DNA from 2 places in the Sporosarcina sp. USHLN248 genome. Region 1 is predicted to be linked to the other one. Evidence: riboswitches for the same ligand, from Rfam matches in the RefSeq annotation. Region 1 holds a riboswitch; the other holds the start of a gene.
The links. A riboswitch is a leader RNA that binds a small molecule or an ion and turns the genes downstream of it on or off. The one in region 1 is predicted to bind thiamine pyrophosphate.
Positions count from the first base shown of each region.

Region 2: linked by a shared signal. The riboswitch ahead of WFH04_RS08640 (3-oxoacyl-ACP reductase) and the one ahead of WFH04_RS01355 (thiamine phosphate synthase) in region 1 are both predicted to bind thiamine pyrophosphate.

Region 1 is NZ_JBBCZC010000002.1:72,949-82,460, reverse strand. Features, by position in the region: gene WFH04_RS01380 (SDR family oxidoreductase) at 1-349, opposite strand, end outside; gene WFH04_RS01375 (hypothetical protein) at 482-646, shown strand; gene WFH04_RS01370 (ThiF family adenylyltransferase) at 1,177-2,193, opposite strand; gene WFH04_RS01365 (thiazole synthase) at 2,186-2,956, opposite strand; gene thiS (sulfur carrier protein ThiS) at 2,959-3,165, opposite strand; gene WFH04_RS01355 (thiamine phosphate synthase) at 3,195-3,794, opposite strand; TPP riboswitch at 3,871-3,979, opposite strand; gene WFH04_RS01350 (DUF3885 domain-containing protein) at 4,135-4,803, shown strand; gene WFH04_RS01345 (YecA family protein) at 4,851-5,843, opposite strand; gene ccsB (c-type cytochrome biogenesis protein CcsB) at 6,255-7,427, opposite strand; gene WFH04_RS01335 (GHKL domain-containing protein) at 7,594-8,889, shown strand; gene WFH04_RS01330 (LytR/AlgR family response regulator transcription factor) at 8,891-9,512, shown strand, end outside.
Region 2 is NZ_JBBCZC010000017.1:6,572-16,083, reverse strand. Features, by position in the region: gene WFH04_RS08670 (CD3324 family protein) at 70-312, shown strand; gene WFH04_RS08665 (GNAT family N-acetyltransferase) at 593-1,165, shown strand; gene WFH04_RS08660 (GNAT family N-acetyltransferase) at 1,185-1,739, shown strand; gene ltaS (lipoteichoic acid synthase) at 1,907-3,862, opposite strand; gene WFH04_RS08650 (hypothetical protein) at 4,108-4,905, shown strand; gene WFH04_RS08645 (LLM class flavin-dependent oxidoreductase) at 5,081-6,388, opposite strand; gene WFH04_RS08640 (3-oxoacyl-ACP reductase) at 6,407-7,159, opposite strand; TPP riboswitch at 7,297-7,397, opposite strand; gene WFH04_RS08635 (topoisomerase) at 7,926-8,327, opposite strand; gene WFH04_RS08630 (hypothetical protein) at 8,499-8,642, opposite strand; gene WFH04_RS08625 (aminoglycoside phosphotransferase family protein) at 9,184-9,512, opposite strand, start outside.

The sequences.
Region 1 (9,512 bases):
ATAAGCAACGCTGCCCTAACTCCTCAATTCTTCCCTTCGTCCGGCTCGCATCCTCATGTTCATCGAGGTAAGCAATTGCAACATTTGCTCCTTCCTTCGCGAATGCGATGGCGACGGCTGCTCCAATTCCACTATCCCCTCCTGTAATTAAAGCGACTTTGTTGGTTAGCTTTTCGGATCCTTTATAAGATGGATTTTCGATAATCGGTCTCGGATTCATTAACTTTTCTACACCGGGCTGTCGATACTGACGCTGTTCTGGAACGGTCATTGGCACGTCTTCGTATTGAGTGATTTTGCCATAGTTCGGTTGCATCGGATATGCCGAAAAATCATCATGATCGTTCATCATTTTTGTCCCCTCTCTCAAAAGCCTTTCAACGGCATAGTATGATACGCCCAATCGTTGCGTTACTATTTCGCACAACAATTCATTCAAGGTTGAATATGATAGAACAATTGACAATAGGAGGTTACGATCATGCACTCAACGAATTCATGCAATGCAGATGTTTTACTGACGGATGATTCGGATGAAAAAGTGACTGTTCATTACGGTGAAACTACATTTCGGCTGCCTAAAATCGGGCCAAGGCCGCCATTTTATTATAACCCGAGATGCGAACCGTATTATCCAGAAATTTAAGAATAAAGCCAATAGCAAAAGTATATCTTCGTCCTCCAGCTTTCAGTACAATATCCGAATAGCGATACCATCTAATCCTTATGTTAGGCTTAAGCGATTACAATGAAACGAATTTCGGAATGAGAGAAAAGCGTAATTCTACTCTTTGTACTAACTTGATTAGTGTGGTTTCTTTACTTATTAGTGCATGCTTGAGATAGGTATGGAGACCAGGTCCGATGATTTCGGAGCGTGGATAGAGGTAGTTTTATCGGATGAATGAAAGGGAATCGATGACAAAATAAGTAAAACAATAGAAATGACGCCTATTCACATCGATTCGTGTTCTCCTGCAAGCAAAAAGACATATGTTCAAGGAAGTAGGGAGGACATCCCAATAGTTTAAACGATCTCCGACGATTATAGATATCAATTCACTAAGTTCAGTTTGTTCTCTTCTATAGATAGTTTGAAAAAGGGAAGGCTCACGGATTAACGTCTATCCGGCTTCCCTTTTCATATGCTTAATTCATATACTGCCCATCAATAGTTCAACCAAATAATTCGGCAGCAACTTTCTTTGCAGTTATAATATCTTTTGTGCCGTGGATGAGCATTCTACCGTCGCGAAATAAGACGACTCGTTTCCCATTGTACTCGCAAGCGACCAAATGCTGATTATGGATCATGTTTGCAACTGAATTCCGGATCGACTCGGCAAAATGAGAAAGTTCAACTTGTCTTTTTTCCGGCCATGTCAATTGGACAGTGTCCCTTCCACAAAGCACTGCCGGCCGCATTGCATTTCGAGCATTCAGGAATGGAAAAATCGCATTTTCGGAACAGCTCGGGCAGTTTCTTTTTTTCAAATCTCCTACTTGAATTGACGCCCGCTCTTCAGTCCATACATCAACGGATTCTAATTTGGGCTCAATCTTTGTTCCTGTCAAATATTTCAATACACCCGTAATTTGACGGGCAGCTGTCGTGACGACAATCGGACTGATGACGCCGACCGTATCGCACGTCATATTCAGTGTTGGAAGTGTGTCCAAGAGACAGTGGAGACAAGGTTGGCCGCTTCTAACACCGATTGGAAACGTCAGACCATAACTGCCTACACATGCCCCCATGAAAAAAGGCAGGCCGAGTTTCATTGCCGCGTCATTGGCAAGCATTCTTGTTTCCATATTGTCTGTTGCATCCACAATCACATCGTGTCCTGTAAATAGATCAAGAACATTTTCAGGAGTCACATCCGCAACAATCCCTGTAATGTTTACATCACTGTTGAGAGTAGACAATCTCCTCTCGGCAGCCACAGCTTTTGGCACTTGATGTACAGCATCCTGCTCAGTGTATAGCTGTTGTCGATGTAAGTTCGTCCATTCAATTATATCCCTATCTACAATTGTCACTTGTCCTACACCAGCACGAACAAGCATTTCAGCTCCCGAAGAACCTAATGCTCCGGCACCTAAAATAAAGATACTCGCTTGACCTAATTTTTTTTGCCCTTCCTCTCCTATTGGAGCGAATAATTCCTGTCGTGAGTATCTTTCATTCATTTAAAACGAACCCTTCCATCGGACTGCTTGCAACGGCATAATTACGTTTCGGCATCCGCCCTGCTTCAAACCCAAGTCTTCCCGCCTCAACGGCAAGTTTCATAGCAAGTGCCATCTTAACCGGATCCTTCGCTTCAGATACTGCGGTGTTGAGCAGTACCCCGTCAGCACCTAATTCCATTGCATACGCCGCGTCCTTTGGCGAACCGATACCAGCGTCTATAATTACCGGCACATCTGATTGCTCGATAATGAAAGACAAATTCATCGGATTTAAAATGCCGCGTCCCGAACCGATTGGAGATGCGCCCGGCATGATTGCATGAACACCTAACTCGCATAATTTCCGGGCAAGTACAACGTCATCCGATGTATATGGCAAGACAATAAAACCTTCAGCCATCAGCATTTCTGAGGCGCGCAGCGTTTCAATAGGATCCGGCAGCAACGATCGGTCGCAGCCGATGATTTCTACTTTCACCATATCGCAGAGCCCGGATGCCTTTGCTAATTTGGCAATCCGAAGAGCTTCCTCGGCAGTTTTAGCCCCTGCAGTGTTCGGCAGCAATGTGTATTTCGTCAGGTCAAGCTGTTCCAATAAATTTGGTTGTGAATTCTCAAAAATATTCATACGTCTTACTGCAAATGTCAGAATTTCTGTTTCGGACACACGAACAGCTTCCTTTTGTGTTTCATAGGAAGGATACTTTCCTGTCCCTAACAATAATCTGGATTGAAATGTCTTATTTCCGATCGTTAACATTTTTAGCCTCCTCCTACAAAATGAACAATTTCAATCTTGTCTCGGTCATTAATAGGTTTGCAGTATTCTTTCTTTGACAAAATGCTATTGTTTACCTCGACGACAGCAATACGTTCGGACACCTTCAAATGTTCGAGCAATTGTTGCATCGTCTCAATTTTTAGTGGCACTTCATATCTTTTGCCATTCAATTCGATGATTTTTCGCATTTGCACTCCTCCTCTTTGTATAGAATGATTCAATCTAATTTCATTTCAACCTTGTAATTGGATAGAGCTAGTTCTGGAGAACTGCTTGTGAAAATAGCAGACATAAGTGCGACGCCCGAAACACCACCACTTTGGAGTAAGTTCACATGCTCAGGAAGGATGCCACCGATTGCATAGATTGGCAAAGGGATTGATTGGCAAAGCTTGAAAAGCTCCTCACTTCCTCGAGGGGGCAGGCCATTTTTAGATGCAGTTTCGAACACATGCCCATATAGTAGCCAATCAGCTCCTGCTTTATATGCCATTTGGGCTTCTGCAATGGAATGGACGGATCGCCCAAACGATAACATAGGAAAATGCTGTCGCAGCTTGTCAACAGGCAGCGCATGTCCCGGAAGTTGTACACGCCGTATTCCTGTAAGCAGCGCAATATCAGCGCGACCATGAACGATTATTTTTTCTTCATCAAAATTAGCTGTTTGCAAAAGCCTTATTAGACTAAGAACCTCTGCATCCGTCTTTAACGTTTCCCTCAAAATTACCGCGTCAATAGACGCCTCTATTCGAAGCAGAATGTCCAGAAGCTCCGAATTGTCCATTCGGCTGTTCGTCACAGCAATTAAATCCATTACCATCCCCCCAATTAACTAAAAAGACCACTCCCTATGTAAGGAAGCGGCCTTATAATTAGCATGAAAATGCATAGCAAAAAAGACACCACTTCCCTACGCAGGTTCGAACCTGTTCAGGTAATAAGGGTATCAGAGTTCAACTCTTCTCTCAGTCCTTTAAAAGGATTCCCCTAATGGTCAAAAAGTTATGAAATTAGTATCCAATAAAAGCTTACCACTTTATCTGAATGATTGAAACTATAAAACGTATATCCACTATTCTTTTAATAACTTTTATTACCCATTTGCCTTTCGAACGAATGACATGCAAAATAGTTATGAAAGGCAGGCGTGTCTATTGAATGAAACATTAAACGATTTCTTGTATAAATATTTCGACAACCTTCTCTTAAAGCCCCCACTCTTCTATTCATGGCATTATAGCATTCGATTTGAGATCGCAAAGCCCGGCTCCGAACATGAAGACAAACAAAATATGAAGCAAATTCAAGAGAGAAGCAGGACGTTATTTGATACTGTTTTTGAGGATGAGGATGAACTATTATTCGTCAGCAATATCCACTGTGAAAAAGCGAATCATTTTTTACAAAAACGGCCAGCCAATATTTATCGCAAATATGTGAAAGACAAAAACAGACGGATGCAATTAACGCATAGCGTTTTGCCAAGCCTCATATGGGATGCCGATGAGGATGATTATGACACAATGGTGACCCATCAATTTGTATTGGCATGCTCGAAACAGGGGATCGCTTATGCTGATCTTTTATTGGCGATTAGCCATAATGATTTTGCGCACCCTATACGAATCTTAAAAAACAATATCAAGGATGGCTGTGATATTTTCTTCGTCAATGTACCGAAAAAAATGATCTACCATTTATACGATGATCGAGGTTGTGACATTATTGCTGTAAATATCGAAGATTTGCGAGAGCTCTATGAAAAATACAATGATTGGATATTAGATTATGATCGTGAAAGAATTGACCTTTTATTCACCTAAAAAAGCCGGAAACTATGTTTTCCACTCGTTTCCGGCTTGTCATCATTTTATATAATTTTCTCCATTTGATACTCAGAAAGCTCTTTATAATATTTGTTCATGGAAGAAGGGGACACGCCAAACCATTCGGCAATCTCCTTTAGTGTCATGGAGAGTGGCTCGAAGAAAGTTTGCTCCTGTCCAAAACGGATTGCGCCAGCAGCTATGGCAACTTCTTTTCTAGCATTGGGCTGCTGTTCAACTAAATAATCTTCAAGCATTTCAATGAATTTCTCAGATTCGCGATCATGTTGTTCCAAAAACTTCACGACATGCTGTAATACGCCTGCTTCAAAGTTACTAAACTCTTCTCCTGCGTAGCCATCCGCCACTAACATGCGCCAAAACTCCAACGTATTCTCTTTCAAGAAATCGGCAGCCGTCTTATCGTTTTGTGCTGAAAACTTATTAGCAAATGCGTTAATTTGCGCTGAATGGTCAACGGGGAAGAAAATGAGTGTCGATACTGCTAAATAATGATCTTCTTTTAAACGATTGTCAGGCAAAATGAAGCTGAAAAGGTGTATGCCGTCAGGAATCGGCTTGTCGCTCTCTCTGCGAAGCTTAATGGATTCGTTCTCAAAAATATTGCTCACCGTCATATACTCATCTTCTACCGCTTCTACTTGTCCAATGAACATACGAGGACTTTGCCAACGGTCCAATACTTGCAATACAGAAGGCCGTACAATCTTTTTCTTCTGCTTCTTCAAATAGTCTTCCCAAATATCGGGTCGTTTATGGAAAAAGAATTCATCCAAGGCGATCGCTTCGATCATTTCTTCCATAAGAGCTTGGCCCAACTCTTGTTTCCATTCGTTTGCAGCCTCTATGTATTCATAAATGTCTTTTCGCGTAGGATATTCATCATAAAAATTTTGTAAAACCCGTTCCAATTCTTCCATTTGCACCGTCTCAACTGTTACTGCCTGTTTACTAGCGCAGCACTTTTTATACTTTTTACCACTGCCGCATGGGCAGGGATCATTACGTCCAACCAACAAAAACACTTCCTTTTATCAATCACTCCTCGGCATGCTTTGGAGCCAAAACACTTGCCGATTACGCCAAATCACATTTATCCAGTCATTTTCAAAATGGACGGCTTTATAAGTTTAACATATTTTAGGCTATGCTTCATTCCCTTAATTAGCCACATAGCAAACGTTTTATTGTCATTGAATAGGATGATCAATTAACCAAGCTTCATTGTGCATATCTCAAACGTCTGCTGAATAAAGTTGAATATATCCATGCAAAGGAGTGATCGGGTGGCAAAATGCAAAAAATGTGGTGCTAACAAAACTGAATGCAAGACATGCAAGAAATGCAATTGACTATACGAATACATTGAACAATTAGTAAGAGCATAGATCGCAGTTATTTAGTTCCCGAATGGGGACTTTTTTTATTTACGCATAGGAATGCAATCCTGCGATAACTAAATTGACGAATACTTGGTTAAAGACGATCAGGCCAAACCCGATAATCGCCATCCATGCTGTCCGGTTGCCTTCCCAGCCCTTTGTCGTTCGCAAATGCAAAAGACCCGCGTAAAATAGCCATGTAATTAAAGCCCATACTTCTTTCGGGTCCCATCCCCAAAACCTCCCCCATGCGAGATGCGCCCAAATCATTGCAAACAATAATCCGCCCAATGAAAATAGCGGAAAGCCGATTACAACGGCACGGTACGTTATTTCATCCATTACTAAAGGATTTACTTTTTGTGTGAGCGGCTTAATTAGCTGGCTAATGTTTTTACGTGCTGTGATTCGTACTATCAAATAAATGACCGTCCCGTATAGAAATGCCCAGACGATCGTGTTTAGCTTCTGTGCATCGATCGAATTCGTCAGCTCGATCCATCCAAAGCTTGTTTGCTCATGAGCCAACTTTGCTCCGTCATTTACGAAAAGAGCAGGCATTTTATAAATCACTCTCTCGGCTGTACCAGTTTTATTTTCGAATTCAATCATCTGTTCATCGTATGTAAATGAAAAAGTGATGGAGCTTATAATAAAACCAACGACGATTACGAGGCAATACATGACGAATTCCAATCCACGTACACCGCCCGCCTTTTTATCCACATCCGTCGCACTTACTAAATAAATAATACTTGTCACAAACGCAATTGAAAGAATCGCGCTTGAGATTGCAACAGTAATTACATGTACGGAAAGCCAATTGCTTTGCAGCGCTGGAATAAGCGGTGAAGCTTCACTTGTAAAAACTGACCCATACCCTATAATGATGAGAGAAATTGGAATAGAAAATAACAGTACTACAATTTGTTTATAGAGATGAAAGATGAGCAATGTGCTTCCAATAAGCATAATGCCAAAAAAGGTCATGAACTCGTACATATTGCTAACAGGGGCATGCCCGATCGCTGCCCATCTTACGAAAAAATAAAGAAGCTGCATGAGAAATGCCAAATGGGTTACACCGATCCCGATTCGGCTTGTCCAAACCCTCTTCGACTTTACCGCCATACCGATCGGCAATATTGCAAGCAGCAATACGATAAACGAGACGAATAATGATTGGCTGCTCAGTTCAATCATACTTTCAGAATTCATTCAATAAACCTCCAGTTTCCATAAGTCTCTAAGGTAGTTGTTTACATCAATAGCCCATTATACATAGAGTTGAGGTGATGTAAGCTTTGTTTCTCTTCAACGTCTAAAAAACAATCCTAACCGTCTAATTGGAATGCAATGACATTGGAAAAAGGAAGTATCTATGATGACGTTTATAGTCTTTAGTTTATTTAATTTCATAATTGTTTACGGGTCATTATTTTATATTTTATCGTTAAAAATAACAGTAAAGCGCTTTTTACTCAGCTTGATATCCAACACAATCATTTCTTTTTTCGCTATCTATTATCAAGATTCCATTTGGATTTCCATGAGTTTAAGTATTTTATTGGCCGGCGTTCTTTTCTATTTATTTTCCAAGGATTATCTTGTTTTTCACCATCTCTTTGTCATTCATATCGGGAGTATTTTAACCGAGTACACAGCATTATTAGTCCTTGATTTTTTCCATTCATCCCTTTATAGAGCTACTCTTTTGCTTGTAGTCCAATATATTTTAATAATTTTTATTCAGTTTACTTTGTTTATCGTCATCTATAAAAGAATCATTACCCGCTATCAAAAGGATGTGCAGCTTTCCTCTGTATCAAAAATCGTATTGTTATTCATTGTAGGTATTACCTTTTTCGTTTTTTATGCACTTGTTTTCATCCCTTCCGAAATAGGTGACGTTGACCTATCCGGACTCAATTTACTGTTGCTACTGTTTTATTTTTTAGTAATGGTAGGACTTACCGGAATTGTTTTGCGTACGATACTGAAGGAAAATCAAATCCATAGAAAAATGATGGAGCATCAGCAATTCACACACTATATGCATGCGTTGGAGCAAGTGAACCGTGATATGCAGTCTTTCCGGCATGATTATGCCAATATCCTTATTTCTTTGCGCGGCTACATTGAAAATGAGGATTTGAAAGGATTGCAAACGTATTTCAATGAACATATTGTAAAGGTGGAAGAACGCACGCTTCACAAAAACCAGATGTTCAACCAACTTGACCGGCTAAAGCTAATTGAACTAAAAGGACTGCTCGCTACAAAATTGCTTTCGGCGGATGAAGCTTCAGTGCCCGTAAATATAGAAATTCCTGATACAATCGATACGATAGCAATTGATATAATCGATTTGACACGAGTTATAGGGATATTCTTAGATAATGCCATAGAAGTTAGTGCCATGATGAATGATCCACAAATCAATATCGCATTCATTTCAAGGAATACTGAAATCATTATCGTCTTTGAAAATCGCATCATGGAAGATAACTTAGTGATCAGTCGTTTATTTCAGGAACATTATTCAACGAAAGGAAACGAACGAGGATTGGGGTTATCCAATGTAAAAGCTATTTTATCTAACTATCCAAACGTCTCACTTAATACATACATTGAAAATCATTGGTTTGTTCATGAAGTGATCATTGAGGAGGTGCGTTAAAATGAAAGTTGTCATTTGTGAAGACGATTCTCTTCAAAATCAAGCATTGTTTACAGAGATCAATAACTACGCCATGTTTCATGAACCGAGTATCGAAGTTGTCCTATGCGCAAAAAAACCTGACGAAGTGTTGAAGTATTTGAAACAACATAAGGCAGATTGCTATATATTGGATATTGAATTGAATGATGATATGGACGGTATGGAATTGGCGATGGAAATCCGTAAAAACGATCCGCTATCTACGATCATTTTTATAACGACACACGCGGACCGACTCAAGTTGACCTTCACCTATAAATTAGCTGCGCTCGATTTCATTGTAAAAGATACACGAGAGCAAATTTCCTCACAATTGAGGGACGCTCTGCAAGCCGCCTTTTCGAAATACAAACAGATCGGTCAATCAGAACAAGCAGCTATGATTCAAATCCAAATTGGTGAACGCATTAAAAACATTGCAATTGATGATGTTTTTTATATTGAAACATCTTCAACACCTCATAAACTTACTCTGTATGAGAAGAACGGCATTTATGAATTTTATGGAAAACTTTCAGAATATGAACAATTGGATGCTTCCTTTTATCGTTGCCATAAAAGCTATCTTATCAATCTCCAAC
Region 2 (9,512 bases), on a different contig from region 1:
CTTTGCACCTTATTTTCATTAACCAAAAAATAAGGGGCTGGCAAAAGTGAAATATATTAAGCAACGACTATTTTACCTGAAGAACTTTTAGTTGAGATCCAAAAATATGTTCAAGGTGAAACAATCTATATCCCAAAACAAAAGTGTACGTATGAAAAATGGGGATCTCTTTCAGGCGGAAGAAAGAAAATCGATGAAAGAAACGCTTCTATAAGAGATGGATTTACTAGTGGCAAGTCCATTTGCCAATTAGCTCAAGAATATTTTCTTTCAACCGAAACAATTAAAAAAATCGTTTATTCGAGAAAATAGATAATTTGCACTGGTTTCTTTTTAAAGAGATCAGTGCTTTTTTATGGTGAGTTTGTTTCCGAATCATTGTTTCTATTTATCATTGCTATTGGATAATTTAAACTATTCAAAAGACCTTTAAGAAGGCTAAGAAAATTCAATGAGATTACGACTTGTAATTTGATCATATGCATTTTATCGGTCTATTTTGTTTGAACCATTTGCTCAAGCAAGACCATTTCATCGTTTTAAAAGTACAACATTCATTAAGCCTTATAGGCAAAAAAGGAGAGAATTTTTGATGAACAATCAATCAGATACATTTCCGATATTAGAAACGAATCGAGTAATATTAAGACGGATTGAAAAAGACGATGCCCCTGATATTTTTAAGTACCTATCCGATGATGAAGTGATGAAACATTATGGTACGAAACCATTTCAAACCGTCGATGAAGCGATAAAAGCAATTTCAAGGTATGAATCCTTGTTCCATGAAAAAAGAGGGATTAGATGGGGAATTACATTAAAAGGAGATCATCAAGTTATCGGAAGCTGTGTTTTTTATAATATGGTTTCTGAACATTTCAGAGCTGATATTGGGTTTGTGTTAAGCAAAGATTTTTGGGGGCAAGGAATTGCTCAAGAAGCAGTAAAAGCTGTCATCCAATATGGCTTCGAGCATTTGAACATAAATAGGATCGAAGCAGTCATTGAACCACCTAATATTGCATCGCAAAAATTGGTTGAAAGACTTGGTTTTCTTAAAGAAGGGTTACTAAGAAGTTACGAATACTTTGATGGGAAATTTGATGATTTATACATGTATTCCTTGTTAAAGTCCGACTTTCCCTCCGATGAATCGAAAATTTAGTAGAGAAAAGGTGAATACAATGTCTTATAACTATTGGCAAGGCAAAAAAATTCGATTACGGGCACTTGAAGAAAAAGACGCCTCTTTTTTTCAAACCTATGATGATGAAATAATGAGACGTTTAGATGAAATTCAACTGCCCCAAACGAGTGAGCAAATCATAGAATGGATACAAAAAGAACAAAACCCCAAAACCGAAGACCAGTTTTTTTGGATTGCAGAAGATGTAGATGGCAATGTTATAGGTGAGATTAGTACTTCCCAATGCAAGAGACGACATGGAACGTTCAAGTATGGAATTGCTCTATCCAGAAACTATCAGGGGAAAGGGTATGCCAAAGAAATGATCTTGCTCGTGTTGCGATACTTTTTCATGGAACTACGATACCAAAAGGTAACACCTCATGTGTATGCTTTCAACGAACCATCGATTAAACTTCATGAACGAATGGGTTTTGTACGTGAGGGACAATTAAGAAATATGGTGTATACGAATGGACAATACTATGATGCGATTTTTTTTGGAATGACAAAGCAAGAATACGAAAGCTTATACGGGGATTATTTTGATTAAGGATAAAGCCCACGAATGGAACGAACATTAGTGATCGCTATCCTCTTGCGGATCTATTTCGACAGCGCGGACATTACCGCTGCCTTGTTCATGTAACTGATTTGCTGGCATAAAAAGAAGCACGCCCTCCCCATTCAGAGAGAACATGCTTCTTTTGTTGCTTTTTATCATTCGCTTAATTCTACATTTGCATCTTTTGTGTAGTTATACTGAGATGGATCGACAGGGGTGTATCCTTTTGGCGTATAAAACCTCAATAAGTCGCCATTTACGACTTTATCAGAAAGCCCCAATTTCTCATCCACTTCTTTTTTCATTTCTTCAGCGCGCTCCAAGTGTCGATCGTCGAGCGGCAAGCCTGTTTGACTATCATAGAACTTCTCGTTGATGGAATCAATTGTCGGACTGACGAAATCGCCGTTTCTGAATGGCACAATTTCATTATGCTCTTCCGAGAATAAATCGGAACCAAATTGAATAAAGTCTTTCGTATCAATTCCAAGCAAATGCAATAACGTCGGAAGAAGGTCTGTCTGGCCGCCATACGTATGGTTGATGCCGCCTTTCATTCCGGGGACATGTATGAATAATGGGACGCGTTGCAAGTTCGCACTTTCATAAGGTGTAATGTCTTTCCCTATGATTTTGCTCATTGCTTTTTTATGGTTGTCTGAAATACCATAATGGTCACCATACAGCACAATGACTGAGTTATCATATAAACCCATTTCTTTTAATCGAGTGAAGACTGTTTGAATCGTCTCGTCCGTATAACGCGCCGTTTGGAAATAATCATCCACACTAGCGTCTCCAGTCTCGGCTTTATCAATTGTCACTAGGTCTTGATTCATCGCATACGGATAGTGGTTTGCAACCGTAATGAATTTCGCATAGAAAGGCTGCGGCAATGAAGCTAACATGCTTTCAGATTGCTCATAGAACGGTTTGTCCAACAGTCCGTATTCGGCCATGTCGATCGGGTCACTCGTATCATAATAACTTGCATCGAAGAAATGATCGTACCCAAACGCTTTGTAGATCGTATTCCGATTCCAGAAGCTGCCGTTATTGCCGTGGAAGACAGCGGATGTATATCCGTGATCCTTTAAAATGCTTGGCGCAGCTTGGTACGTATTTTGCGCTTTCGTAATAAAAGCAGATCCTTGCGGCAGACCGAAAATGGAGTTCTCCAACATGAATTCCGCATCGGACGTTTTGCCTTGGCCTGTTTGGTGGAAGAAGTTATCGAAATACGCTGTATTCTCATCTTTTGTTAATGAATTTAAAAACGGTGTCACTTCTTCCCCGTTCAATTTGTAGTTGATGAGGAAGCTTTGGAATGATTCTAAATGCAAATAGATGACATTCATTCCTTTTGCGATCCCAAAATACTCTTTGTTCGGTTCGGCGTAAGTAGATTGTGTAGAGTTGATTACTTCTGTAATGTCACTACTATCTGCAAGCGCCCGCTGTGATGAGGCCGCTGCTGTTTCCACCGAGTCATAAATCGAGTAATTGTACATCCCTAAATATTTCACAATATAATTCCGATCAAAGCCGCGCGTCAATAGCTGCGGACGGCTCGATTCGGCAAGCCCTAAGTTGACCAACGAAAGGACTAAGGCCCCTACAAGTATCGGGGCTGCTTTTTTAAACCCAATTCGATTTGCCTCTTTTCGTACCTTGCGTGAAAATCGAAGGTACAACATGACGATTACGTCCACAAAGAACAAAATATCATAAGGCTCTAACAAGGAAAGGACACTGCCGCCTAAATCTCCGAAATTTTGCGTTTGGAAAAGGGTAGGCAATGTAATAAAATCACTAAAAAATCGATAATAGACGATATTCGCATATAAAAGAATCGACATGAGCGTGTAAATCATAACAAGGGCAGTATATTTTCTCGTACCTTTAAACAGAAAAGAAATTCCTAAAAACAGCAATGCTGAACCGAGTGGATTGATCAGTAATAGGAATTGTTGAAGTGGTCCTTCTACCCCTAAATCAAATTGTGTAGCCTGAGCAATATATGTTTTCACCCATATCATCAAGACAGCGACTGCATAGATTCCTAAAAAGTTGTGCAAAAGAAAATCTTTCACATTCCGTTGTTTTCTCATGTAATTCACCAACCTTTTACTTCTTAATTCTCTTTATATCTACGGAAAATGTTATTTTAAAATAACTTTAACTCTACGGCTAAAATATAATACTCCTCTTTATCCATTTCGTCAAGTTCGTAGGATTCAAGGTAAGGCAAATCAAGAGGTATTCATAGGCTTTTAGAACTATTTCGAATTTCTCTGTCTCCAGAGTATCCTTTTTGACCCCTCCCTTCTATATAGAGGGTAAAGGGGGAATGAGCATGACACATTATCTGAAAGAATACGCACGATTTCACACAATTGAGGAAATGGACGCTGCAGCTGAACAGCATGTGATGATGCACTATGATGAAATGACGAATTCAGATCGCCAAGTTTTAGACGTCATTCGCCGCTACTCCGTTAAATATGGGGCTGCTCATTTGAAACACGGAACGATCGAGGAAGCGATTGGAAAATCCAACGTAACAGTAAGACGGGCAATCCGCAAACTCGTCAACCTACGCATCATCGAGAAAATCCATTACATCCGACCGGTCATGAGCGGGCTTGGCGCCAACATTTACAGCATTTTGCCTTTCGATGACCAGGGGAAAATGAACGACCGTGACCATGACGACAAACCGCATGAGAACGAGGAAAAAGGGCAGCTTCCGGCAGACGAAGCTACTCTTTCTAAATCTTTATTAAAATCTAAAGATCTTAACTACACGTCTCCTACGGAATCGTCAAAGTACTCCACAAGTCTATTTAGTCGAATGAAAGACTTGCTTGCCGCAACGATCGGAGACACAAAAATGGCCCGTGAATTCTACGGAATTCATAGGGCCCTATCTGGAAGCATGTTGAAGTTTGATATTTACAAAGACGATCTCCACGTATTCGAAGACCTTGCGTATCGTGCTTTAATGATTACTGTGATGGCTACGAAGAAGAAAGCAATCCGTAATTTGACGGGGTATTACAAAGGCGTTTTGGACAAGTTAGTTGATGAAACGTATTTCAAAGATATGTTTATGCTATTTGATAAACCGATCGAAGGATTTTATTGTCCGTGAGTTTTTCGCGATGAAAAAACTGTACGCAATTCGATTCACTATCGTCCAGCTTTCTTATCCACTAAATGATTGATATATTTCGTAAAGGGATTGATCATATTAATAGCACAACGTTGCACGGTGCTGATTTTAAAGGTTAGCAGTATAGAATCACTTGCCAATTACTAATCTTTTACTAGGCTAGTCCCAAATGTTCACGCAACGTGTGGCCTTCATATTTGTTTTTGAAAAGACCTCTCTTTTGCAGCTCGGGTACTATAAATTCAACAAAGTCCTCTAAGCTACCGGGCAATGTGGGAGGCATAAGATTAAAACCATCTGCTACCCCTGCTTCAAACCAAAGCTCCATCTGATTGACAATCTCTTCAGGCGTGCCGATGAGTGTGAAATGTCCTCCTCCAGCATTTAGATACCCCAATAGCTCCCTTACTGTTGGGTTTGTATCCTGAAGTATTTCTAATATCGTCTCATATCGGCCGACCGGTCCAGTAAATTCCTCCACAGGCGGCAATGGTGGAACCTTTTCATCAAGTGCCCAATTGGAGCAGTCTTGTCGAACAAAAATGCTCAGCTGTCTTAAAGCCGTTTCAATAGGTAATTGTTCGTCTAATGCCGCTTTCTTAGCGAAAGCCTCTTCACGACTCTTACCGACATAAGTTACTAAGCCTGGGAACACTTTAATATGTTTGTCGCTATTCTCGCTTTGTTTCACTTGCTCATTGATTTTTTCTCGAAATCTTTTTGCTTGCTTGAAGTTCCACGACACTGAGTAAACAGCATCGGCATGCTTTGCGGCTAATGCAATACCTTGTTTGGACGCCCCTGCCTGCATTGCGACCGGTTTACCTTGTGGACTTTTCGGCGTAGTGGACGGTCCACGCACCTTAAAATAGGTACCTTCATGATGAAATGGCGATATATTTGAAGGATCGATCAACTTTTTCTCTTCACGTTGATGCAGAAACGCTTTACTGTCCCAGGAAAGAAACAACTGATTCATTAACGTTGCAAATTCATCTGCTTTTTCATAGCGATCATCATGAGATGGTAGCTTATCCATACTATGATTCTGCGCTTCAACATCAGTCATTGAAGTAACAAGATTCCAACCAACACGACCTTTTGTTATATGGTCTAAACTCAAAAGCTGCCGTGAAGCCGTAAATGGATTGGAAAAAGTACTTGAGATCGTTGGAACTAACCCTACATGCTCTGTCACTTGGGATATGGCTGTTAAATTGATCAGTGGATCAAACCAAAACGCCGGCATATCACTGGTTTCTTTGCCTACAAATGATTGATTATCTGCAAAGAATACGACGTCAAGCAAGCCCCTTTCCGCCAACTTAGCCAAGTTCTGATAATAGGTAATATCACCAATCCGTTCAACACTTGAATCAGGCATTAGCCAAGCAGCTTGGTGGTGTCCGCAGCCATACAGCAAAACACCTAAGTTTAAATGTTTTCCTTTCATTTCAGCCATTTTTCACACCCCCATTTGTCAGTTCATTGTTAAACCGCCATCGACGGTAAAATTCTGACCTGTAATGCCGCTTGCATGTTCTGAAGCCAAATAAGCGACCATATTCGCAACGTCTTGAGGTGTGGTGACTTTCTTCAACGGCGTTGAGTTGGCAATTAAATCGAATACTTCCGGCGTTGTAACAGCACTGGCGTTAGTTGTTTTCAATAAGCCCCCTGAAACGACATTCGCCTTTATGCCATACGCCCCTAATTCGGCAGCTATATTACGTGTAAAACCGATTAAACCTGCTTTCGCTGTCGTATATTCATGATAAGGTACGACAGGATTTTGAAATAAATTCGTCCCTATACTAATAATACTTCCATTTTGTCGTTCCATAAATTGAGGGACGACACTTTGAATTACGTTAAATGCTGCTTTTAACGTACCATCCAACTGTCTTTGATAATCTTCCCAAGATAGTTCTGCGAAAGGTTTCTGCTTGATTGGATCAAATTTAAAATCGATCAATGCATTATTCACCACAACATCAATTTGCCCAAAATAGTCAGTTGCCTCTTCTACCATACGATCCACTTCTGTACGATTGGTGACATCCGCTTGAATGGCAATCGCATGCTCCTTTCCAATCTCGGAAACAATTTTGTCGGCTGCCTCTTTGCTCTTATTGTAATTGACGACTACCCGAAATCCTTGGTTTGCCAATGTCCTTACGATCGTTGCCCCTAACCCTTGACTACTTCCTGTTACCAATACGACTTTACTCATCCCAACCACTCCTGTACGTATATTATTTGAAACGGTAAATGGCAGCTAAAAATTAAAAAACGCAACCTTCCAAAAGGAAAGTTGCGTAACACTATGATGACATACCAAAAAGAAGACAGAGTCATCCCTCTTCGTATATCCAAGAGTTTACACTTTCCTACGCTAGTTTCAGCTAGATCAGGTTCAAAGGGTTTGAGTCACTACTCATCTCAGTTAAATAACACCCCTAGTGCATACTATTTAGTTTTTAAGAGTTTTTAGATCATGCGGCCATTTATAATATTTCTATTAGTCTGTACTTTAAACCATAGCATATTGAATGATCTATTACAACTTGGCCATTTATTTCCTTGGGTCCATAGTCAAAAAATATAAGATCAGCTTTGATTGCTTTTTTCAATAAACATGTGAAAGAACAGATTTGCAACTACAAGAATGATATTCAATCCACAAAGAACTGGACATTCACGGAAAGACGATCTATTCATCTACCCGTTTGGGCATTGGCCCACAATCTTCTAAAAGTGGCTGGCATCCACGAGCTACTTTCAGGATTTTAAATGAGAATAATACAAGAACAGGTGAGGAAAAACGAATCGTTTTCCTCACCTGTTCTATTTCAGGAACATATTGGACAGCCCCTATTATAATTATTGACTATATCCTTCAAATTAATTATTTATCCAGAAACTTATAGATAAGGATAGACTTACTCTATTACTTGTTCCGGCCAACCGATTTTTTGCTGATAAATCAAAACATCCCGTTAGTATTCCTCAATCTTTATTTTTATTTTCGTTTTTATTTCTTCTTCACTATCTGTTGCTGTTTCTGTTTCAGAAACATTCTTAATAGACTCTTCAACTATTTGCTGAATCAATGTATTATCAATTTTGGCATCCTTTGGAAAACCTACTGAAACTGTTAATTCGTTAATACTCCCACCAACCATTATTGCTAGTGAATCACTTTCAAGTTCCGTCTCCTTTGTAATAGATTCATTTGTTTCATTTTGTAATTCAGATAAGAAATTTGATATTCCATCATCTCCACCGTTTTCTTGGGAAATTACTACTTCTTGCTCGCTTTCTAATACCTCGGTTGTATTACACGCGACTAACAAAATTAAACTAAATAAAATCCCTGCAATGATAGCTTTTTTCCTCACTTCTCAATTCTCCTCTCAAAAACAAAGTGCAAATTTCACAACAATTCTCCATGCATAAGTTTAACGATATCTATTGGAAATAGTTTCAATTTAAACATATTTTTGTTCAGCTAACTGGGCCGTTTGCAGAACGGACGCAAATTGCTTAACCGCAACGGCTTCCCAATATGATTACTGAAATAAACCAATCACCCAAACTGTCAAGTACATAGGAACTGCAACAATTATCGCCCCTGCAACTAAGTAGCTAATTGCCCATATAAAAAACTTTAAAATATCATATATAGCACCTGCTAAGTCATCAACAAATCCCAACTTTAGCCCCCCTCTACCCACAACATATTTGATAATCCCTCTTTAACAGTATTTCCCTTTAGAAAATAATGCATAGCCCATTCAGCGATGTTCCACTTTAGCTATCTGGCCGTTTGTTGAATATCATTATATATCTTAGCACAATGAGATCTGATCCAGCGGAAATATTCAGTATTTTTTTAAATATATACATCGGAATTTGTCAGGGAGGCAGTAATCTCGGAAGGTTTATCTCGAAGAATTTTTACTCCTCAGAGCTGATTGATCTAATAGTTGTCTTTTCTGTTAATTTATAAAAAAAAAACGATAAGATGTCTTAGCGTTTTATGTGTGTGTCCTACTTATGCGCAGTTCATTCGAAAAAGTCCTGAAACTAGAGGAATGGCAATAGCAAGGGTATGAGACAATTCTCGTTTAATCAAACAATACACTAAGAACTGGTAAAAAAACAAAATTTTTCTCTTTGGGCTCATGAGGAGTTGAAACATGAATCAAGTTCCACTTTACATTATTAAGGGTAAAGTTTTACAACTAATTAATGTCAATTAAGTTTATACTTTGATGAATCGAATACTAAATCTATCAAGCTATCAAAAAGCTTTAGTTGTGAAGGATTATCCCAATCTTCCTCAAACTCAGCCATTAGCCACATTACTTCATCTAAAAATACGTGTTCTATGGATTTTTGCCAATAACTCTTTTCTAAATCAGTTAAACTGACCGATTCTTTATACCCAGACAGGAAAAGTTCCCATTGATTCGGTGTAAATATCTCATCTGGTGCAGTTGATAATTCATTATGAAACAAAAGTAAAACTAACGCTAAATCAAATATTCGAGGAATCCATTTAGCATTATCTGGGTCAATTA